4 regions of the Aquamicrobium sp. YD-1-mutant5 genome follow, and region 1 is predicted to be linked to each of the others. Evidence: predicted binding sites of a transcription regulator. Region 1 holds the regulator's gene; each other region holds the start of a gene.
The links. Region 1 encodes PhoB, which activates phosphate uptake and scavenging genes when phosphate is short. Its sites were predicted from a motif close to TGTCATNNANCTGTCAT; they were not measured.

Region 1 (5,867 bases):
CCGCGCCCGGTCGCCCGTCGCTGCCGAGGTCGCATCACTCATGGTTTCCTCCCACCGGCCGGTTCTGGCCGTCAAATGCGCCGCACCATCATGCTAGACCAAATCCGGCAAAAGTGCACAGCGGTCTTGCAAACCGGGACAGCAAACGCCCCGGCCCGGCCAATCGCTTCGGAAATTTGAGGGTTTCATGCCGGGCGCGGCACCGCAGACAGCCATATCCTGCGGGAAGCGCAGGCACCCCAACGCTTCCCGTAAACTGGACAGCTCAGTCGCAGGCAGCGACACTGCCTGCCGCAACGCCCGTGCAGACCGCATCCTTGGTGATCCAGCCGGCATCGATGACGACGTTGAGATTGTCCCTGGTTATCGCAATCGGCGTCAGGAATACGGACTTGACCGTATTGCCGCCGGGCGTGGTGAAGTCCTGCACATTGGCGATAGCGGTCATTTCCTTGCCGTCGGCCAGTTCGCTGGCGATCTGGGCGGCATTCTTGCCAAGCTCGCGCGCATCCTTCCACACCGACACGGTCTGGGTGCCGAGCGCGATGCGGTTCAGCGCGGCATGGTCGCCATCCTGACCCGAAACCGGCACCGAGCCGGCAAGGCCCTGCGCCTGAAGTGCGGCGATCGCACCACCGGCAGTGCCGTCATTGGAGGCCACCACCGCATCGACCTTGTTGTCGTTGGCGGTCAGGAACTGCTCCATGTTCTTCTGGGCATTGGCCGGCAGCCAGCCATCAGTATAGGCCTCGCCGACATTCTTGATCGCGCCGGAATCCAGCGCTTCCTTCAGCACCTCGACCTGCCCGGAGAACAGGAAGTCGGCATTGGGATCGGCACCGGAGCCCTTGATGAAGACATAGTTGCCTTCCGGCTTCAGCTTGAACACCTCGCGGGCCTGCATGCGGCCCACTTCCTTATTGTCGAAGGTGAGATAGAAAACATCACTGTTCTCGATCAGGCGGTCATAGCCGACGACCGGAATGCCCTCGTCGAGCGCCTTCTGAACAGCCGGACCGATGGCCGAGGCATCCTGCGCCAGAATGATGAGAGCATTGGCGCCCTGGCTTATCAGGCTTTCGACATCGGTGAGCTGCTTGGAGGCGGACGATTGCGCGTCAGCCGATATGTACTTGTCGCCCGCCGCCTCGATCGCGGCCTTCATCGCCGCTTCGTCGGTCTTCCAGCGCTCTTCCTGGAAATTCGACCAGGACACGCCGATGACCTTGTCCTTCGCCTGTGCGGCGAGGGGAAGCGTCAGAGACAAGGCGACACCCGCCAGAATGGCAGCCGTAAAATTCCTCATGATTTCCTCCCTGCGCCCATGGGCGCGACGTTGTGACCCGTGAACAAGCCATGCCGGTGAACAAGTCGGGGCAAGGACTTTTTTCGAGCCTCGAAAAAATGTGGCGCAACGACCTGACCGTGTCAACGGATTTTCTGACCGTCCGTGAATTATTTCGAAACCCGAATTAAATAATGACAGCCTTCGCCGCTTCTGACAAAGTTCACGGCCTGCTATTCAACGTCGGCACGCAGGGAGGAAGAGTACAGTAATGACTGTTGGCATGCGGCACGACGATCTGCGCCGGCGCAACCGCGCCATGGTGATTTCGGCCGCGCGGCGTGGCGGACAGGTTTCCCGCACCGAAATCACGACTATCACGGGTCTCAGCCATTCCACCATCTCCGCTATTTCCGCCGACCTGATCGCCGAGGGCATTCTGGCGGAGGCCCGACAGGATGATGCCCCTGCCCTCAGACGCGGAAGGCCCCAGATCGGGCTCGAACTCGACCCCGCAGCAGCCAGCGTGGTGACGCTGATGCTTTCCCTCAACAACCTCTCCGCCGTCCGGCTCGATTATTCGGGATCTGTTCTGGACGAAGAGCAGTTGCGGCTCGACACGCGCGCCCTCTCCCGCGAGGCGCTGATCGGCGAATGTGTGGCAGTGCTTCAACGATGCCTTGCTCACCCCGCCGCAAAGGCTGGCCCGCCATTGCGTATCGTCTTTGCCGTTCAGGGCATCACCGACGCGGAAGCGCGTTCCATGCTGTGGTCTCCGATCACCCCGCACACGGACATCCCCTTCGCCGACATTCTGGAAGCGGAATTCTCTGTTCCCGTAACGGTGGAGAACGACTGCAACATGATGGCCGAGGCGCTGCGCTGGCGCGATCCGGCCCGCTATCGCGACGATTTCATCGCCATATTGCTCTCGCACGGCATCGGCATGGGGCTGGTGCTCAAGGGCGAGATGTTCACCGGCACCCATTCCTCAGGCGTCGAATTCGGGCACATGATCCATAGGCCGGACGGGGCGCTATGCCGTTGCGGGCGGCGCGGCTGTATCGAAGCCTATGCAGGAAGCTACGCCATCTGGCGCAGCGCCGCCGGCCATGACCAGAACGAGGAACCGCGGGGCGATATCGGGGAAGCGGAGATGCAGGCGCTGGCGGACGCGGCCCGGGACCATGAAGGGCGCGAGCGCGAGGCGTTCCGCATCGCAGGCGAAGCGCTCGGCTTCGGCCTCGGCAGCCTGTTTGCGCTTATCGACCCTGCCCCGGTGGCATTGGTCGGCCTCAATGCAGCCGCCTTCGACCTGATCGAACCGGCCCTGCGCGATGCCATCGCGCGCACTGCCGGCGGCCAGCATTCCGGCTCGATCAGCTTCAGCATCGAGCCGGACCAGATCGCCCTGCTGCGCGAAGGCTGTGCCATGCGCGCGCTGACTTACGTCGATGACAGGATTTTTGCCGGCGGACGGTCCCTGCAGGACGGCCCGGCCGCGCGTCACTCTTCTCTGCCCGTCACTCTTCCCTGATCGCGTAGCCTGAACCGCGAACGGTGCGGATCACGTCGGGCATGCGGCCGGTGTTGACCGCCTTGCGCAACCGCCCGACATGCACATCCACTGTGCGTTCGTCGATGTAGATCGTCTCGCCCCAGACATTGTCCAGCAACTGTCCGCGCGAGAAGACGCGACCGGGATGCTGCATCATGAATTCGAGCAGGCGGAACTCGGTCGGCCCCAGCCGGATCTCGCTCTTCTTGCGGTAGACGCGGTGCTGCTCGCGGTCGAGCACGATGTCGCCCACCTTGAGCACAGAGGACAGCACCTCGGGCTTAGCACGACGCAGAAGCGCCTTTACCCGCGCCACCAGCTCCGGCATGGAGAAGGGCTTGACCAGATAGTCGTCGGCGCCGGTGGAAAGGCCGCGCACCCGGTCGCTTTCCTCGCCGCGCGCAGTCAGCATGATAATGGGCAGCCGTTCGGTCTGCTCGCGCATGCGCAGGCGCCGGCACAGTTCGATGCCGGAGATCGCCGGCACCATCCAGTCGAGCACCAGAAGGTCCGGCACATTTTCCTGCAGCCGCAACTCGGCCTCGTCACCGCGTGTGACGATCTCGACCTGATAGCCTTCGGCTTCGAGGTTGTAGCGCAGAAGCACGCCCAACGGCTCTTCGTCCTCAACCACCATGATGCGGGGTGCGATCATGCTTCGTCTCCTCGATCCTGCTTCAAACCGCAGGTGCCGGTATGCCAGTCTCGTCCTGCTTGGGACGATGAGCCGGCAACTGCTCGCCGGTCAGCACATAATAGGCATTTTCGGCAATATTGGTCACGTGGTCGCCAATGCGCTCCAGGTTCTTCGCACAGAAAAGCAGATGCGTGCAGGCCGTGATGTTGCGCGCGTCCTCCATCATGTAGGTCAGCAGTTCGCGGAACACAGAGGTGTATTTGACGTCGACCAGCTCGTCCTCGTCGCGCAGCCGCACCAGCCCTTCCGGGTTGCGCGCGCCATATTCGTCGATGACGCCCTGCACCTGCTCAAGAACCAGTTCGGACATGTCTTCGATGGAGCGGGCGAAGGCGCGCGGCACGCTCGACTGCCCCACCGCATCGACGCGCTTGGCGATGTTCTTGGCCAGATCGCCAATGCGTTCGAGATCGCCGGCCATGCGGATCGCGCCCACGATGGCACGCAGGTCCTGCGCCATCGGCTGGCGCTTGCCGATCAGCGTGATGGCGCGGTCGTCCAGACGGCGCTGCAACTCGTCCATCACCGCATCCTCGGAGATGACGCGCTGGGCCAGCGCATTGTCCGGCACGATCAGACTCTGTGTCGCCTCATCGACCATGGACCCGGCCAGGCTGACCATGTCACGCACCAGCCCTTCGATCTCGCCAAGATCGTCGTCGAAGGCGGTCACCGTATGAGCACCCATTATACGTTCCTCGTCTGTTGGAATGGCCGCAGTAAGACTCAGCCGAACCGGCCGGTGATGTAGTCCTGCGTGCGCTTGTCGTCGGGGTTGGTGAACATCTTCTCGGTCGGGCCTTCCTCGACGAGATTGCCGAGATGGAACATGGCCGTGCGCTGCGAGACGCGCGCCGCCTGCTGCATGGAGTGGGTAACGATGACGATGGTGTAGTTCTCGCGCAGCTCGTCGATCAATTCCTCGACGCGCGCGGTGGCAATCGGATCGAGCGCCGAGCAGGGCTCGTCCATCAGGATCACTTCAGGCGACACGGCGATGGCGCGCGCAATGCACAGGCGCTGCTGCTGACCGCCGGAAAGACCGGTGCCGGCATCATGCAGGCGGTCCTTGACCTCGTTGAAGAGGCCGGCGCGCTTCAGGCTCGATTCCACCACCGCATCCATGTCGGCCTTGCTGCGGGCCAGACCGTGAATGCGCGGGCCATAGGCGACATTCTCATAGATCGACTTCGGGAACGGGTTCGGTTTCTGGAACACCATCCCCACGCGCGACCGCAGTTCCACCACGTCGATGTCGCGGTCATAGATGTCCTCGCCGTCGAGCGTGATCTTGCCCACCACCCGCGCATTGTCGATGGTGTCGTTCATGCGGTTCAGGCAGCGCAGGAAGGTGGACTTGCCGCAGCCCGATGGGCCGATCAGCGCCGTCACCTGATTCTGGCGGACCAGAAGATCCACATCGAACAGGGCCTGCTTGTCGCCATAGAAGACGCCGACCTTCTCGCCCCGCATCTTGATGGGTTCGTTGACGGCGGCCACCTTGGCGTTCACGGCATTTTCCAGAGTTGCTTCGCTCATAATGTTCACGATCTTTGTTCCTTAATTACCAGCGCCGTTCGAAGCGCCGGCGCAGCAGGATCGCGGCCAGGTTCATCGCGGCAAGGAAAAGCAGGAGGATGATGATGGCGCCGGAAGTGCGTTCCACGAAGGCACGTTCGGCTTCGTTCGCCCACATGTAGATCTGCACGGGCAGCGCGGTGGCAGGGTCCATCGGCGTGGCGGGATAGTCGGCCACGAAGGCCACCATGCCGATGAGCAGCAGCGGAGCGGTCTCGCCCAGCGCCTGCGCCAGACCAATGATGGTTCCGGTGAGAATACCGGGGGCTGCAAGCGGCAGAACGTGGTGGAACACGGTCTGCATCTTCGAGGCGCCGACACCCAGTGCACCGGAGCGGATCGAGGGCGGCACAGCCTTGAGGGCCGCGCGGGTGGCGATGATGATCGTCGGCAGCGTCATCAGTGTCAGCACGAGACCGCCGACCAGCGAGGCCGATCGCGGCAATCCCATGAAGTTCACGAACACCGCAAGGCCGAGCAGACCGAACACGATGGAAGGCACGGCCGCCAGATTGTTGATGTTGACCTCGATCAGGTCGGTCCAGCGGTTCTTCGGGGCGAACTCCTCCAGATAGATGGAGGCCGCCACGCCGATCGGCAGCGCCAGCGCCAGAACGATCAGCATCATGTAGACCGAGCCGATCAGCGCCACGCCCATGCCGGCGGTTTCCGGCCGGCTGGATGCGCCGAAGGTGAACAGGCCGCGGTTGAAACGCTCGACCATGGCGCCGTCGGCGGTCAGGGTCTTC
Region 2 (5,867 bases), on a different contig from region 1:
GTCGTCGCGGCCGATGTGGATGCCGTCGGCACCCGCCGCAAGGGCCACCTCCACACGGTCGTTCACCACCAGCGGCACGCCGGTTCCGGCAAGCGCTGCACGGATTGCCTCCGCCTCCGCAATCATCTGCCGTGTCGGGGCCTCCTTGTCGCGGTACTGGATGATGGTGGCGCCGCTGCGCGCGGCGATGCCGGCCATTTCAGCCAGATTGCCGAGCGGGCGCAGCGCGCCGTCGATGATGGCGTTCAGCCTGTAGTCAACCCTGTTCATGATCTGCCTTTGCGAATGTAGGAATGTGAGCGCCTTCGAGATTGGCGAGCGCGTCGAGAAGGGCAGGCTCGAAGCTGCCCGGCCCGGCAGCCACCTTGCCCGCCATCTCGGCTGCCACACCGAAGGCGAGCATGGCCGCGCATGCGGCCAGATAGGGCTCGGGTTCGATGGCGAGGAAGGCGGCGATGACGGCACCGGAAAGACAGCCGGTTCCCGTCACCAATGCGGTCAGCGGATGGCCGTTGGTCACTGAGAAGGATGCCCCGTTGTGCGCGATGCGATCCGCCTTGCCGGTTCGTACCGCCACCACTGCGGCGGGCACGGAAAGCAGGTCGAATTCGGCCGCATTGGCGCGCAGCACCGCGGGACCACGCGCCAGCAGTTCCTGCGCGAAGGCGGCGCGCGGCGGCGAATAGTCGCAATGGGCGGGGTCGAGCGCCCATGGCCGCCCCCGCTCCGCAGCGACATCCACCGCGATGTCGATGGCCTCGCGGCGCTGGGCATCCAGCGTGCCGAGATTGACCAGCAGCGAATCCGCCCTGGCGACGAAATTTCCGACCTCCTCGGGCGAGGAGGTCATGGAAGGAATCGCGCCCAGCGCCGAAAGCCCGTCTGCGACGAATTTAGGGACCACGCCGTTCATCAGGCAATGAACGCGCGGACGGCGCCGGCGCACCTCGTCCAGCAGGCCGGCTGTGTGCTGGATCGCGCTCATTGCAACTCCACCGCGATGTCTTCGACCGCGGGGGCCTTCTTGATCAGCCCGCTTTCCTCAAGGAATGCCCCGAAGCGGGCATAGCGTGCGCGGTCGAGTGCCGAGGGCCGCTTGGCGAAGCGCGGCAGCGTGTCGTGCCACGCGGCCTTGTTCAATTCGTCATCAAGATCCGGATAAGCCCTGATGAACAGCTTCCAACTGTCTTCGGGATGGTTGGTGAGGTGGATCGCGCCTTTCTCCACCGCGCCAAGAAAGCGCCTCAGGCGGTCGTCGCCTGCCAGTTCCGGACGGGTGACGAACACCAGCTCGTCATAGACCGGAATGCCGTGCTCCTCGGGGAAGAAGGCGCGGCCTTCATGGCCTTCGAGCTTCATCTGGGTGAGCTCGAAATTGCGGTAGCCGCCGATGGTGGCGTCAACCTGCCCGCTGATCAGCGACGGTGACAGGGCGAAATTGACGTTGACCAGCTCGATCTTGCTCTTGTCCACCCCGGCATTGCCCAGCATGCGGGAAATGATGGCGTCCTCGAAGCCGGAAACCGAGTAGCCGATCTTCTTGCCCTCGAGATCCTTCAACTCCCTGATCGGCCCGTCGGCCAGAACCGTGAGCGTGTTGAGCGGGGTCTCGACCAGTGTGCCGAAGCGCACCAGCGAGACGCCGGCATCATGGTCGAGATAGAGATTGGGCTGATAGTGGATGCCGATCTCGGCCTTGCCGGAGGCCACCGCGCGTGGCACGATCGAGGGATCGGCAGGAGGCACGAACTCCACCTCAAGTCCCGCTTCCTCGAACAGGCCGAGCTCCTTCGCCACCACCAGCGGGGCATGGTCCGGATTGACGAACCATTCCAGCATCACGGTGAGCTTGTCGGCCGCATGGGCGGCACCCGCCGTGGCGACGGAAAGCAGAAGCGCGAGCGCGCAGGATCGGATCATGAGGATTTCCTTTGCTGATGATGGGGAGAGAATTCGCCTTCGCGCGCCCACGGCGTGAGAAGGGGGGCGAGGGCATCGACGGCCCGCCGCAACAGGAGGGTGAGGACGGCGATGACGGCCATGGCCGCGAACATGGTGTCGGTCTGCATGCGGGCATTGGCCTGAACCATGACGAAGCCGAGCCCCGCCGATGCACCCACCCATTCACCGATCACGGCTCCGAGTGGAGCAAGCGGCGCGGCAACCCGCAACCCGGAAACCAGTGCGGGAATCGCCAGCGGCACGCGCAGCAGAAACAGCGTCTGGCGGTGGCTGGCGGGGGTGAGGGCGGCGGCATCGACGATTTCGGGTGGCGTGCGCCGCAGCCCGTCCGCAAAGGCGGAGGCGACGGGAAAGAAGATGATGAGCGCCGTCATCACCACCTTGGAGCTCATGCCGAAGCCGAACCACAGCACCAGGAGCGGCGCGATGACGAAGACCGGAAAGGCTTGCAGAACCAGCACCACGGGCCAGACCGCGCGGCCAAGGCGCGGAAAGCTGGCGATGGCAAGCGCGGTCGCCACGCCTGCGAGCGTACCAGTGACGAATCCGGCGGCGATCTCGGACAGCGTCACCAGCATGTTGTCGAAAAGATAGAGCGGCTGCCGCTGGAAGGCGGCCGCGACGTCCAGCGGCGCTGGCAATATGTAGCGCGGCGGGGCAAAGGCCATGACGATTGCCTGCCATGAGGCCACCAGCACCAGCGTGGTGCGCAATGCTGCCAGAACAGCCGGCATGTCGCGATTCCCTAGAAGCGGAATCGTGTCGGCGGGCGGAATTCGTATCGATGCTGCATGGCGATCTCCCGACTTGTCATCATGGAGATCCAGGTGTGCGAAGAATTGGCAGGATTGCCCGAAGGCCCTTGTTCCGTTCCTACGCCGGCATAACCCGGATCAGGTTCAAGGGTCCGGCTCACTGCCATCTCAGCGCCGTACGGCGCCCCCCTCGGAATGAAGCCATCTATGTTTCAAGCGCCCGGTTCTGTCAAGCGACGTTGCCGCTGGCCAGAGAACGGAAGGGGCTGTCATCAGCCTGATCGCGAGCTGTCATCGCGCTGTAACGTGCGGGTCCTAGCTAGCGGGTCTCTTTTTGAGTTTACGGAGAACCCGATCATGCGAAGCCTACTCGCCATTCTGACCGCAACAACCATACTGGTTCCGGCCGTTGCCGGCGCCGCCACGGTCTACCCGCTCGACAGGGCAACGATTCTCACCGCTTCGCCCTTCGACGTGAAAGTCGAGTTCGATGGTGTTGTTGCGGGTTCCGATGTCACCGTCACCATCAACGGCAAGCCGGCCGCGGAAGTTCTTGGCAAGGAAGCCACCTTCATCGAGAAGGAAGACGGCGTCGAGGCTTCGGCCGTGCGTCTGGAAGGCGTGACGATCACCGAGCCCGGCACCTACACCGTGATCGCCAAGGCCGGCGACGATGAGAAAACCGTGACCTGGGAAGTTTACGGCACCGCTGCCGAGCCGAAAGCGAAGAACGTGATCTTCTTCCTCGGCGATGGCCTCTCGGTCGCCCACCGCACTGCCGCCCGCATCATGTCGAAGGGCATGACCGAAGGTAAGGCCAATGGCCGCCTTCACATGGACGATCTCGATCGCATGGCCTTCATCGGCACCTCGTCCACCGAAGCGATCGCCACCGACAGCGCCAACACCATGTCGGCTTACATGACCGGCCACAAGAGCGCCGTGAACGCGATCGGCGTCTACGCTGACCGTACCGCCGATCCGTTCGACGACCCGAAGGTCGAGACGCTGGTCGAGGCCCTGCGCCGTCAGACTTCCAAATCGGTCGGTATCGTAACGACGTCCGAGCTTCAGGACGCGACGCCGGCAGCGCTCTTTTCCCACACCCGTCGCCGCGCCGAGAAGGCGGCCATCAACACTCAGATCTTCGATCTGAAGCCGGAGGTCATCCTTGGCGGTGGTTCGGCCTACTTCCTGCCGCAGTCCGTTGCCGGCTCGAAGCGCAAGGACGACACCGATCACGTTGCGGGCTTCAAGGACGCCGGCTATACGCTGGCCACCACGAAGGGCGAGCTTGAGGCCGCCGCCGGCTCCAACACCGGCAAGGTTCTGGGCCTCTTCCACACCGGCAACATGGACACCACCCTCGACCGTGAGTTCCTCAAGAAGGGCACTGTCGGGAAGTTTCCCGAGCAGCCCGGTCTGGTCGATATGACCAAGGCCGCCATCGGCCAGCTTGAGAAGAACGCCGAAGGCTTCGTGCTCGTCGTGGAAGGCGCCAATATCGACAAGATGTCCCATCCGCTCGACTGGGACCGCGCCATCGTGGACACCATCGAGTTCGACAAAGCGATCGGCGTTGCCCGCGAATTCGCCGAGAAGAACCCCGATACGCTGATCGTCGTCACCGGCGACCACACCCATGGCGTTTCCATCATCGGCACGGTCGATGACGAGAAGCCCGGCGACGAGATGCGCGAGAAGGTCGGCACCTATGCCGAGGCCGGTTTCCCGAACTACGTCGATTCCAACGGTGACGGCTATCCCGACAGCGTCGATGTCTCGCGCCGTCTGTTCCTGGCCGCCAACAATGGTCCCGACCACTACGAAACCTTCCGTCCGAAGCTCGACGGCCCGTTCGTTCCGGCCATTCAGGACGAGAACAAGAAGTACATCGCCAACGAAGCCTACAAGGACGTTCCCGGCGCGGTGTTCGTGGAGGGCAACATTCCGCGTGACGGCGACACCGGCGTTCACGCCGTTGACGACGTGGTGCTGCAGGCGACCGGCCCCGGCTCCGAGAACTTCAAAGGCTACATGGAGCAGAGCGACGTCTACCGCGTTCTGGCCGACGCTCTGGCGCTTGGTACCACGCAGAAAAAGTAACACGTAAACAAGAAGCGGCAGGCCCGGATCATCTCCGGGCCTGCACCCGTTCAGTCAAGGAGGCTGCGATGATCTTCACCGCCCCGGATCGCCGGCAGGCGCTCGCCATGATCGGTGCCGCTGCGCTCTGCCTTTCGGCAAGGCCGGCCCGTTCGGCACCGAGCCCGATTTCCTTCAATGAACTCTATGGCAAGGTCAGCGTGCTGGGCCTGACCTTCTCCGACAAGGTGAAGGCTCTGGAAGGCAAGCCGGTCGCCATGCGCGGCTTCATGGCGCCGCCCCTGAAGGCGGAAGCCAATTTCTTCGTGCTCACTGAAATTCCGATGGCACTGTGTCCGTTCTGCTCGTCGGACGCGGACTGGCCGGACGACATCATCGTCGTCTATCTCGACCATGCCCAGACCTTCGAACAGGCAAATGCAACCATCGAAGTCTCCGGCAAGCTCGAAGTCGGTTCGTGGACCGATCCGGATACGGGTTTCGTCAGCCTGCTTCGCATCGTCAACGCCGATTTCCGAAGGGTTTAGCGTGATGCAGGCTCTGTCAGTCGAAGGCCTTCAGGTCCGTTATCCGGGGCTTCCCGTGCCAGCGCTCGATTTGGCCGGGTTGCGGCTGGAAGCCGGGGAAATGGTTGCTCTGGCGGGGCCTTCGGGGTCGGGCAAGACCACCTTCATCAACATCGTGACGGGCATGGAGCGGGCGGGAGCCGGCCGCGTGGTCTGGAACGAAGAGGATATCGCAGCGCTGCCCGAAGGTGGGCGCGATCGCTGGCGGGCCCGAAATGTCGGCCTCGTCATGCAGGACTTTCATCTGTTCCCCGGCCTTTCGGCCGAGGCCAATGTGCTTTTGCCGCAGCGCCTGTCGCATCTGCGCCTGCCAGACGGGATGCAGGCGCGGGCCCGCGATCTGCTGGCGCGGGTCGATATCCAGCGCCCCGGTCAGCTCGTCGGCACGATGTCGCGCGGCCAGATGCAGCGCGTGGCCGTGGCGCGCGCTCTGGTCGGCCGTCCGGGCGTGATCGTGGCGGATGAGCCGACCGCGAGT
Region 3 (5,867 bases), on a different contig from region 1:
GCGCGACGGACTGGGCTGCGCGAGCGTGCCGGATGGCGATCTGGAGCAGGCGCGCGCCGTGCAATTGACGCAGGAGCCGGTTGCGCCGCCGGCATCGGAAGCGTCGTGGCCTGCGGGGGAGGGGGCCGGGCCGGCTTTGCCCGAAATCGCCGCCATTGTGGGCGACGACAATCTGGCGGGGCCGGGAATGCGTGCCATCGTCGTGGTGCAGGACGGGAAGATCGTGGCTGAGCGCTACGGCGCGGGTTTTTCAGAAAAGATGCCGCTGCTTGGCTGGTCGATGTCCAAGACGGTGAACGCCGCCATCATAGGCACCCTGATAAGGGAGGGACGGATGCGCGTGGAGGCCAGCCATCTATTTTCCGGTTGGGACGGCGACGGGCGGGCGGACATCACGATCGCCGATCTGATGGCGATGTCGAGCGGGCTCGTCTTCAATGAGGATTATGGCGCCGTCGCCGACGTGACCCGCATGCTCTATCTGGAGCCGGACATGGCAGGCTTCGCCGCCACGAAGGAACTCGGCGGGCGCGTGGGAGACACATTCTCCTATTCGAGCGGCACCTCGGTGTTGTTGTCGCGGCTGTGGCAGCAGGCGCAGGACGATCCGCAGCAGGCGCTGCAATGGCCGCGCCGCGCCCTGTTCGGGCCGCTCGGCATGTCGAGCGCGGTGATCGAGGCGGATGCAAGGGGCACCTTCGTCGGATCTTCCTACATCTATGCCACGGCGCGTGACTGGGCGCGGTTCGGGCAGTTCCTGCTCGATGATGGCGTGTGGAGCGGCGAGAGGATCCTGCCCGCCGGCTTCGTGTCGTGGATGCGAGAGCCCGCGCCCGCGTCCAACGGCGTCTATGGCAGGGGGCAGCTGTGGCTGGAGGCACCGGGCGGCAATGGCTCGCGGATGGGTGTTCCCGCCGACACATTCTGGCTGAAGGGGCATGACGGGCAGACAATTGCCGTCATCCCGTCGCGCCGCATGGTGGTCGTGCGCATGGGGCTGACGCCGAGGGCAGCCGGGTATGGCTCCGAGCTGCTTGTGGCCGCCCTTGCGACCGCGCTTACGACGGCAGGTGACGTGCAGTGACCACCGCGCGCACGGCATAGCCGCGATAAAGGCTTTCAAAGCAGAGGCTTGCGCCCCGCTTCGCAGATTCCGATTCCAGAACTTCGCGCAGAGAATCACGCGGCGTGACGTGGAACCGGGCCAGCCAGTTGCGCAAGACGGCCCGAAACCAGCGGGGCAGGCGTTCCTGACGCCCGAAATCCACGATGTGCAGGGAGCCGCCCGGCGCCAGCGCCGCGAGCGCGGCGGAGATGGCTTGCTGCCATCCGGGGATCATGGAGAGGGAATAGGAGAGGAAGATGCGATCGAAACGGCCGGAGCCGACAAGGCTTTCGGGATCGAAGTCGGTGGCATCGCCAACGGCCAGCGTGACACGGCTTGCCAGCCCCTTCTGCGCAAGGGCTGCGCTGGCGGTCGACAGCATCTCGGCGGAGATGTCGAGGCCGAAGAAGCGCGCCTGCGGATAGCGTGTGGCCGCGACCGCAAGGTTGCGTCCCGTACCGCATCCAAGTTCCAGAACGGTGTCGCCGGGTGCCGCGTCCAGCCCCTCGATCAGCCGGTCGCGGCCGAGGAGGTAGTATTTGCGGGTCAGGTCATAGATGTGCCGCTGACGGCGGTAGATGCCGTCCATGAGCGCGGCATGGCTGCCGGTGCTCACTGCCCGTCCTTCACATAGAGGTGGAAGCCGCCATAGATGGCCGAACGGTCGGTCCTGCAGAAGGCGCGGGACGCTTCTTCTTCATAGGACCACTGGTCGAGCAGTTCCGCAGCCACGCGCCCGGGCAGGACGCTGGGTTCTGCGGCCGTGCGGAAGATCACGCGCGCGCCTTGTGCCGCGGTGCGGGTGATCTGCGCCCACAGCGCGTTGAGCTGCGCGTCGGTCATCCAGTCCTGCGCGTCGAGCAGCACGAAGCGGTCGACTGATCCATCCGGCTTTGCGGCCAGATAGTCGGTCATGTTGACATGGTTGATGCTGGCGCGGCCGATGTTGCGTTTCACCACCTCGTGGCGGGCTGCCACCAGATAATCGGGCAGCGCACCTTCGCCAGCGGCGGGATAGCGGCGGGCGAAGGCCTGCCAGGCGAAGTAGTTATCCTTCAGCGGAAAGTCGCAGGCGAGCTTTTCAAGCCGGGCGCGCAGCACCCCGGCCATCGAGCCGTCGCCGCAGGCGAGCAGCGCGTCGTACTGGGCGGGCGGGATGCCGAGCGCGAACAGGGAGGATTTGCGCGAGGTGATCCATTTCAGCAGCGGCCGGTCGAAGAGGGGAGCGAGCCGCCCCTCGAAGAAGCGGCGCTGCTCTTCAGGCGTTTTGGCCTGCATGATTTCGGCTGGATCGACACCCTGCCATCTGGCGATGCGATGGCCGGCCGACAGGAAGAAGCCGAGCAGGCCGGCATTGTAGAAATTGCCGTTGAACAACTCGATGCGCCGCCTGCCGCGCCAGTTGCGCTTTTCCCAGTACTGGCGGCTGGCCGGATCGAGATGCGGGGCGATGAAGGCGTCATAGGCGTGAGCATTGTGATCATTGCCCGGCTCGCCGAAGAAGCGGAACAGGTCGCCATGGGAGGGAAGGTGGCGGACCGCGGCGAATTTCATGCGGTTCAGCGCGACATGGGCCGCATTGAGGTCCACCGCCTCGACGCTGGCCGGGGAGCGGGTGAGATAGGCGAGGATGTTGCAGCCGCCGGAGGCTATGGTGACGACCCGATGGCCCTCACCGAGCTGCATCGCCTCCATGTCCGTTTCGGGATCCTCCCAGATCTGGGGGTAGACCAGGCCGGAAAACAGCAGGGCGAACAGGCGCTCCGACAGGCCGTCGCGGGAGAGGGCACCATTTCGGCAAACGGCTTTGCCAACTTCCTTGCCGCGCCGGAAAACCAGTTCGCCTGAAACGTCGGTCATGAAAAGATTCTCCCCTGTGGTTGTGGGCACAGCGGGTATCGCAGGGCAATGACAGGCACGTGACGATGGATGAAGAGAGCGCGGAGAAAGGGAGCGCTGTTACAGAACGAAACGCAACGTTATGAAACAGATAGCGCCTTTCGGCATTACATTCGCAACCGCCAGGGAAGGCGGGGGTGTTTGTAAGGAGACTGAAACATGAAGAAGCTCGTTCTTGCATCGATTTCCGCCGTGGCGCTTTTCGGCGTTGCCGCCTGCAGTGACAGCGGTTCCGATGCGACCACCACCCAGAGCACCACGCCGCCGGCCGCCGAGCAGCCTGTTGCGCCTGATGCGACCGCGCCTGCCGCGCCGCCGCCCGCCACGGACGGTTCCACCACGCAGAGCATTACTCCGGCCCCGAGCGACAGCGGTTCGCAGGTTGATCCCGTGATGCCGGCGCCGGCCGAATAATATTTCCACAACCGTTACGGTTGCAAAGGGTCGGCGTTGCCGGCCCTTTTTCGTCGGGCAGGGTGGTCATGGGAGCCATAAGGGGAAACAGCATGCTTCCCTGTGCGCGCGAAAGGCTCTAAACAGCCACCATGTCCATCTGGAACCGCATCGGCGATTTCATTCAGCGCCTTTCCTCCTCTACGGCTCACGGCGTGGCCGACATGGTGGAGGCCGTCCGTACCCTGTTCGCCGGTGATCCCGAGCTACGGCGCAAGGTGGCTTTTTCCGTGGCCATGATTGCGCTCTCGGCCAAGATGGCCAAGGCGGACGGCGTGGTGACGCAGGACGAGGTGCGGGCCTTTCAGGCGATTTTCGAGGTGCCGCCGCAGGAAGCGCGCAATGTCGCGCGTCTCTATGATCTGGCCAAGCAGGATACCGCTGGCTTCGAGGTCTATGCACGCCAGATGGCGGGGCTGTGCGGCAGTGGCGGCCCCAACTGCATGATGCTGGAAGACATCCTCGACGGGCTGTTCCACATCGCGACCGCTGATGGGGTGCTGCACGAGCGCGAGGAAGGTTTTCTGCGCCGGGTGGCCGAGATTTTCAGCATCGCCGAGGATCATTACCAGACGATCCTGTCGCGCCATGTCGAACTGGGAACGGCCGATCCGTATATCGTGCTGGGCATCGAACGCGGGCAGCCGCTGGCCGAGGTGAAGCGGCACTACCGCAAGCTGGTGGCGGAGAATCATCCCGACAGGCTGATCGGCCGGGGGCTGCCGCAGGAGTTCATAGCCATCGCCACCACACGGCTGGCGGCAATCAATGCCGCCTATGAGCTGATCGAGCGGAGCCTGCAGGCGGCATGAGCGGTTTCGCCCCCGATCATGCCGGTGCCGAAATCAGGGTCTCGCCCAATTTCGGCCCGCGGCGCGAAGGGATGCGGGCTGACATGATCATCCTGCACTATACCGGCATGGAGAGCGGCCATGCGGCCGAGGTGCGGCTTTGCGATGCCGAGAGCGAGGTTTCATCGCATTATCTGGTGCATGAGGATGGGCGCATCGTGCAGATGGTGCGCGAAAGCGACCGCGCCTGGCACGCCGGCAAAAGCTCGTGGCGGGGCGTGAGCGACATCAATTCCACCTCCATCGGGATCGAGATCGTCAATCCGGGCCATGCGCTGGGCTATCCGCGTTTTCCGAAGCGGCAGATCGATGCCGTCATCGCCTTGTGCAGGGGCATCATGCAGCGCCACAAGGTGCGGCCGGAACGAGTGCTCGCTCATTCCGACATCGCTCCCGGCCGCAAGGTCGATCCGGGCGAGAAATTTCCGTGGAAGCGGCTGTTCGGGGAAGGCGTCGGCCATCTGGTGCCGCCTTCGCCGGTGCGCGCCGGCCCGGTGCTTGCCGAGGGCGATGCAGGACCGGATGTCGAGAAATTGCAATCCATGCTGGCGCTCTACGGCTATGGCGTGGAGATCACCGGGATCTACGACGCGCAGACGCGCATCGTCGTGGAGGCCTTCCAGCGCCACTTCCGCCGCCGCATTGTCGACGGAATTGCCGATGGTTCCACTTTGAGGACGCTAGAGCGGCTGCTCGCTTCCATCGCGCAAGGTATTGATTAGATTATAATAAATTGCACTTCGTAATATAGTGTAATTTTAATTGAACGACTTTGCCATTTTTGCTCCGGCATCGCCCTTCAGAGGAATGCCCAAGCTGATCGGTCCTCCCGGAAAATAACTCCCGGTCGCATCATATCCAGTGCGCACGTTGTTCTTCGTGCGCCGATACTGAACAGGATAAAATGACAAAAATAACCGTTTTCACGGCGGCTGTTGCTGCCGCTATGCTCGCTATTGCTTCTGGTCCGGTAAAGGCCGACCGTTTCGATCCGCAACTGGGAGGGCGCGGACTTCTCGTAAAGAAAGCAGAGAACAGCGAAACGCCCCGGAAGGCTGCTTCCACCAGGGCAAAACCTTCTACGGGAAAGAAGCGCTCCGCCCGCAAGGCAGGCAAGGCCGCGGCGGTTTCGGGAACCAGCTATTCCACGCTGATCAGCAAATATGCCGCCAGCTATGGCGTGCCGGTTTCGCTTGCGCATGCCGTCATCAAGGTGGAAAGCAATTATCGCCCCAATGTGGTGGGCAGTTCCGGCGAGGTCGGCCTGATGCAGATCAAGCCTTCAACCGCGCGCATGATGGGTTACAGCGGCTCGTCGAAGGGGCTTTTCAACCCGGAAACCAACATAAAATACGGGATGAAATATCTGGCCATGGCGCACAGCCTCGGCGGCGGAACCACCTGTGGCACGATCCTGAAATACAATGCCGGCCATGCCGCCAAGCGCATGAATCCCGTTTCCTCGGCCTATTGCAGCAAGGTGAAGGTGCACATGGCTTCGCTGGTGCCGTCGAGTTAACGGGGAAGAGGCTGCTTTTCTATTGCGTTTTGGCGGCGGA
Region 4 (5,867 bases), on a different contig from region 1:
TGGACAAGGGCAGGGTCGTCGAGATGGGCGGCTTTGCGGAATTGTCCCTGCGCAATGGCCGCTTCGCTTCGTTGCTGCGGGCAGGCGGACTGCTCAATGACGAGGAGGTGCGTCGTCTGTCCCGGATATCGCCGGTGAAGGAGGACGCTGCTGCCTGACGAAGCACCGGCCTTTGCGTCGCAGTTGCCCGCGGCGCAGGGCAAGGTTATGTAGCTTGTCATGACAGTTTCACGCACCCGCATTGCCAGCTGGATGGACCTCGCCAATCCGACGCGTTTCGTCAGCTTTGCGAACAGAGCTGTTCCATGGCTGGCGGGTGCAGCATGCCTTGTTCTGGCGATCGGCCTCTACATGAGCTTTGCCGCACCCGAGGATTACCAGCAGGGCACGACGGTGCGCATCATGTACATTCACGTGCCGTTCGCCTGGCTTTCCATGATGTGCTACGCGCTCATGGCTGCCTCCGCGATAGGCACGCTGGTATGGCGCCACCCGCTCGCCGATGTCTCTCTGAAGTCGGCAGCGCCCATCGGTGCGTGCTTCACCGCGCTGGCGCTCATTACCGGGTCCATCTGGGGCAAGCCCATGTGGGGCACATGGTGGGTGTGGGATGCGCGCCTGACCTCCGTATTCGTGCTGTTCCTGATGTATCTCGGCATCATCGCGCTGACGCGCGCGCTGGAAGATTCGGGCAAGGCGGCATGGTCGGCGGCGATCATCACATTGATCGGGTTCGTCAACATTCCGATCATCAAGTTCTCGGTGGACTGGTGGAACACGCTGCATCAGCCGGCTTCCGTGTTCCGTGTCGACGGGCCGACCATTGACGGGAGCCTGCTGAGGCCCCTTCTGATCATGGCGATCGGCTTCACGCTGCTTTTCTTCACACTGCACATGATGGCCATGCGCACCGAGATCAGCCGACGGCGTATCGCTTCCATGCGAAGGCTGGCTGCTCGCGGAGAGCGCTGACCTTCGGGACGCTGGCAAAAAACACTGACGGGGAGGGATCATGAAGCGCTCTGGAGTGAATGAAATCATCCGTGAGGGCGACGCCTTCATCCGCTCCTTCGGTTATGTCCTGCCGCCGTTCGCCTATTGGTCCCCCGAAGAAATGAAGCGGCGCGGGGCGGAATCTGCTGGTGTCTTCGATGCCCGGCTGGGCTGGGACATCACCGATTACGGACAGGGGAAATTCGACGAGCTAGGGCTCTTCCTGTTCACGGTCCGCAATGGCTGCTTCGAGGATATGAGCAAGGGTGCCGGCATGCTCTATGCCGAAAAGATCATGATCTCGCGCAGGGACCAGATCTCACCCATGCACCGCCATGTCATCAAGGCGGAGGACATCATCAACCGCGGCGGCGGCAAGCTCGTGCTGGAGTTGTTCATGCCCGACACCGAGGGTGGGATAGATGCACATGCCGAAGTGTCCGTTCCCGTCGACGGCACCATTCGCAGGCTTCCCCCCGGCGGTCTTCTGAAGCTCGATCCCGGTGAGAGCGTGACCCTGCTGCCGGGCGTATGGCACGCGTTCTGGGGCGAGGGCGGCGACATTCTGATCGGCGAGGTCTCCACCGTCAACGACGACCTCACCGACAACATCTTCCGCGACCCTATCGGCCGGTTTTCCGAGATCGAGGAAGATGTAGAGCCGGTTCACCTTCTGGTTTCGGACTATGAGCGCTGGCTGGCGCGGTAGTACGCACTGCCAGCTCCATTGCCGCGCGCTTTAAGACTTTGCGCCCACCTGCCCATTCTCGACAACAAATGTCCTGTCGGTATGGACGGTGCCGCCGGGCTGGTCGGTGCGGTCGATTGCGCGCATCTGTACGTTCAGGCTTTCCGGCGTTACGTCGAAATGCATGTAGCCGCGCTTCTGGCTCTCATAGTAGCGAACCTGAGGATTGGCGGGCAGGGCATCATGCATCGGCCTGGCCAGAGGTTCCGGCCAGAGCGAGCTGATCGAGGTGCCGACGAATTCCGTCATCAGCGACCTGCCGGGCTCCTCGCCCGCGCGGCGGGTGACTTCCGAAACCAGCGTTGAATGAATGTCACCTGCGATCGAAACCGGATTTGAGACCCTGGAACCTTCAATGCGATCCAGAATGCGTTGCCGGGCGGCCGGATAGCCGTCCCACGACTGCAAATAGCGATACAGCTCGCCTTCGTGATCCATGTCGAAGGTGCTCATCATCACGGTTGACGCGATGGCGTTCCATTTCGCCTGCGAACCCGAAAGGCGCGCATCCAGCCAGTTTTCCTGCGCGACGCCCAGCATGGAACGTTGCGGATCTTCGGCTGCCTCGCACGGCTTCTGGAACACGCCAAAGGCGAAATCCTTGTCGGATCCGGCAGCGCAGACACTTTCGGAATCACGAAACTGGCGGGTATCCGGAATACTGACCCGCAGCAGGTCGCCAATATTGAGACCCCGCAAGACAGGCATGGTCGGAGAGTGCAGGGCAGGCGCATGGCGCACCGGCTGGAACTCGTACCAGGCATGATACGCGGCGGCGCGACGCGCCAGTTCCCCGGCGTCGCTGGAGTCTTCGGTCAGCGCATCGTGGTTGTCGAGCGTGACCATGAACGGCAATCGCTCGTGCGCGCGCCGCAGAGCCGCATCGGTCTTGTAGAGCGCATGACGACGGCGATAGTCGTCGAGCGTTCTGAGCGGCTTGTCGGTCTCGTGCGTACGTACGCCACCACGGCCGACTTCGTAGATGTAATCGCCCAGATGCAGCACCAGCGAAGAATCGTCGTCGGCCATGCCGTCATAGGCGTCGAAGAAGCCGTTTTCCCAGTGCTGGCAGGAGACGACGTTGAACCGAAACCGTGACACCAGCGCATCCGCGGCCGGCAATGTGCGCGTCCGGCCGATGGGGCTCATCTCACCGCCAATGCGAAACGCATACCAATACCAGCGATCGGGGCGCAGACCCTGAACATCGACATGGACCGAATGCCCATATTCCGGCAATGCGCTGCCTGTACCGCTGCGAACGACCGTCGACAGGCGCTCGTCCTCGGCCACAATCCATTCCACATCGATCGGCAGTCCGGAGAGGAGTTCGAGATCATCGGCGGCTCTGGCCAGTTTCGTCCATAGCACCACGCTGTTGGCGGTCGGATCACCGCTGGCCACCGAAAACGGAAAGAAGGACGCCGCAGGCGTTTGAGCGGCGGTGCGGTTCACAAAGACCGCAGGGGCCATGAGAGCCGCTGCCGTACCGGCAATAAACTGGCGTCGTTGAAGGATGGTCATGGGGCTCGCTTTAGGCTGGCAGTTACGCTGCAACGGCACCTAACGCCGCGAGATAACACTCCCATGACAGAGCTATACGGTGTGTCGTCGATGCAAGAATGTCTCTTGATCTGCCGCCAACTCCATATTTCAGAACAACATATAAAATTTTAAAATCAGAAATCGGTTATCATTGGGATTTTCGCGTAATTTTCATTCATTTTTGCATTAAAAATATCATTAGTAATTATATATACATGAACAATATTTGTTTTAATTTAAAATCCGTCTTTATCAAAATCGGCGGAGTACAACGCTCCGAAGGATGAATGAGGATTTCTTTTATAATCCGGTGAGCTGTGATTAGATGTGAGAAGGCAAACTGAATTATCCTGACACTGGGCATGCCAGCCGGGCGCGGCCCGCAACGTGGATTTGACGACATGAACCCGATCGCAATTCTGTGGCCGATGGTGGCGCATTTCGCGCTGGTGGCGATCATGTATGCGTTGCTGGGCATGCGCCGCCGGCAGGCGATGCTGAACGGTTCAGTGGCACGCGGCCAGTGGAAGCTGCGCTCCGGCGGCGAGCCGGAAGTCAGCGCCGCCGTGTCGAACAACATCATGAACCAGTTCGAGCTTCCGGTTCTGTTCCATGCCGTCTGTCTGGCGCTTTATGTGACGGCGGGCGTGTCATGGATTGCCGTGATACTGGCCTGGCTGTTCGTGCTGCTGCGCTACGCGCACGCGTTCGAGCATGTAACCAGCAACCGCGTTTCGCGGCGCGGCATGCTGTTCGGCGGCGGCTTTCTGGTGCTGGTGCTTTTGTGGGCGTGGTTTGCCCTGCATCTGGCCGGAGCAGTCTGAGAGAGTTCAGACCACCGTATCCTGATCCGGCAGTATCCGGCTCAGACTTCCAGCAGCACGATCTTGCGCTTTTCGAACTTGATGGCGATTTCGCCACGCACGAGACGCAGCGCCTTATCGCCGAACACTGCCCGCCGCCAGCCCTGCAGAGCTGGTACCTGCGCTTTCTCACCATGAGCGGCGATCTGGTCGATGTCATCGCTCGACGCCAGCACCTTGGCGGCAACGCCTTGTTGTTCGGCGATGATCTTCAGAAGCACTTTCAGCAATTCGGCCGCGGCATTGGTGCCCTCCGGCTGCTGCTGCTGTTTCGGCAGCTTTGGCAATTCATCCTTCGGCACGGCAAGGGCGGCATTCACCGCTGCCAGCAAAGCCACGGCGGTCGACGAGCGTTCCCAGCCCTTGGGAATGGTCCGCAGGCGACCGAGCGCATCACTGTCGCGCGGGGCCTGCTGGGCGATCTCGTAAATGGCGTCATCCTTGATGATCCGGCCGCGCGGCACGTCGCGTTCGCGCGCTTCGCGCTCGCGCCATGCGGCGACCGATTTCAGGATCGCCAGTTCCTGCGGCTTGCGCACGCGCATCTTCAGGCGCTTCCAGGCATCGTCCGGATGCGGATCATAGGTCTCGCGCGAGGTCAGAACCTGCATCTCTTCCTTCAGCCAGTGTGCGCGGTCCTCGCGCTCAAGCTGGGCCGTCAGATGCTTGTAGACGTCGATCAGGTGTGTGACGTCCGCGAGGGCATATTCCAGCTGCTTTTCCGAAAGCGGGCGATAGCGCCAGTCGGTAAAGCGGGAGGATTTGTCGAGCCTGACATCGGTGATCTTCTGGACGAGCTGATCATAGGAGACGGCATCACCGAACCCGCACACCATCGCAGCCACCTGCGTGTCGAAAATCGGGGAGGGCACCAGATCGCCCTGATGAACGATGATCTCGATATCCTGCCGCGCTGCGTGGAAGACCTTGACCACATTCTCATTGGCCATGAGCCTGAAGAAGGGTTTCAGGTCGAGGCCGGGCGCCAGCGGATCAACAAGCGCGGTAAAGCCCGGAACCGCCATCTGGATCAGGCACAACACCGGCCAAAACGTTGTTTCCCGAATGAACTCCGTGTCAACGGTGACAAAGTCCGATTGCTCGAGTCTTTCAATGGCGCTCTCGAGTTCGCTCTGCGTGGTAATAAGGTTCATCAAATCGCTTTTCAGATCAAACTCGTTTCTCAATTCCAGCCGCAGACCGGCGCGTCAAGCCATCGGATGTGAAACGGGTGGCAAGACGGGCCCCGAAAGGCGGCTTACGGCCCTCTTGCCTTGACAAAAGGGCCTGCCCATGCGCTTTTCGCGCCAATTTTGCGGTCGGGCAAGTGCTTCGGCCCCATTGAACCATTGTTAGGCGGAAAATCAGGCAATGCATCGTTATCGCAGCCACACCTGCGCGCAGTTGAGAAAGGCCGATGTCGGCTCCAATATCCGTATTTCGGGCTGGGTGCATCGCGTTCGCGATCATGGCGGCCTGCTGTTCATCGACCTGCGCGACCATTACGGGCTGACGCAAATCGTGGCGGATCCGGATTCGCCGGCTTTCAAGACGGCTGAAACCGTACGTGGCGAATGGGTCATTCGCGTCGACGGCGAGGTCAAGGCGCGCGCAGCCGATGCCGTGAACCCCAATCTCGAAACCGGTGAGATCGAGGTTTTCGCCACTGAGATAGAAGTGCTTTCCGCAGCGAAGGAACTGCCGCTGCCGGTTTTCGG

Region 2: AC5XE7_RS13285 (alkaline phosphatase) is a predicted target of PhoB. The motif match lies at 3,007-3,023, and genes of this name have one in related genera.
Region 3: AC5XE7_RS14410 (BtaA family protein) is a predicted target of PhoB. The motif match lies at 3,014-3,030, and genes of this name have one in related genera.
Region 4: AC5XE7_RS02205 (alkaline phosphatase D family protein) is a predicted target of PhoB. The motif match lies at 3,318-3,334, and genes of this name have one in related genera.

What each region holds. Positions count from the first base shown of each region.
Region 1 covers NZ_JCAKKP010000003.1:96,007-101,873, forward strand. The annotation lists gene AC5XE7_RS04720 (sugar ABC transporter permease) at 1-42, opposite strand, end outside; gene xylF (D-xylose ABC transporter substrate-binding protein) at 266-1,306, opposite strand; gene AC5XE7_RS04730 (ROK family protein) at 1,557-2,822, shown strand; gene phoB (phosphate regulon transcriptional regulator PhoB) at 2,809-3,498, opposite strand; gene phoU (phosphate signaling complex protein PhoU) at 3,521-4,228, opposite strand; gene pstB (phosphate ABC transporter ATP-binding protein PstB) at 4,267-5,088, opposite strand; gene pstA (phosphate ABC transporter permease PstA) at 5,105-5,867, opposite strand, start outside.
Region 2 covers NZ_JCAKKP010000008.1:127,725-133,591, reverse strand. The annotation lists gene thiE (thiamine phosphate synthase) at 1-270, opposite strand, end outside; gene AC5XE7_RS13300 (hydroxyethylthiazole kinase) at 257-985, opposite strand; gene AC5XE7_RS13295 (ABC transporter substrate-binding protein) at 982-1,920, opposite strand; gene AC5XE7_RS13290 (ABC transporter permease) at 1,917-2,696, opposite strand; TPP riboswitch at 2,816-2,918, opposite strand; gene AC5XE7_RS13285 (alkaline phosphatase) at 3,075-4,823, shown strand; gene AC5XE7_RS13280 (hypothetical protein) at 4,892-5,350, shown strand; gene AC5XE7_RS13275 (ABC transporter ATP-binding protein) at 5,355-5,867, shown strand, end outside.
Region 3 covers NZ_JCAKKP010000010.1:94,798-100,664, reverse strand. The annotation lists gene AC5XE7_RS14420 (serine hydrolase domain-containing protein) at 1-1,084, shown strand, start outside; gene AC5XE7_RS14415 (class I SAM-dependent methyltransferase) at 1,059-1,694, opposite strand; gene AC5XE7_RS14410 (BtaA family protein) at 1,718-2,965, opposite strand; gene AC5XE7_RS14405 (hypothetical protein) at 3,164-3,418, shown strand; gene AC5XE7_RS14400 (TerB family tellurite resistance protein) at 3,550-4,269, shown strand; gene AC5XE7_RS14395 (peptidoglycan recognition protein family protein) at 4,266-5,030, shown strand; gene AC5XE7_RS14390 (lytic transglycosylase domain-containing protein) at 5,213-5,827, shown strand.
Region 4 covers NZ_JCAKKP010000001.1:447,786-453,652, reverse strand. The annotation lists gene AC5XE7_RS02220 (glucan ABC transporter ATP-binding protein/ permease) at 1-158, shown strand, start outside; gene AC5XE7_RS02215 (heme ABC transporter permease) at 220-972, shown strand; gene AC5XE7_RS02210 (D-lyxose/D-mannose family sugar isomerase) at 1,013-1,702, shown strand; gene AC5XE7_RS02205 (alkaline phosphatase D family protein) at 1,733-3,265, opposite strand; gene AC5XE7_RS02200 (MAPEG family protein) at 3,688-4,110, shown strand; gene rnd (ribonuclease D) at 4,152-5,303, opposite strand; gene aspS (aspartate--tRNA ligase) at 5,521-5,867, shown strand, end outside.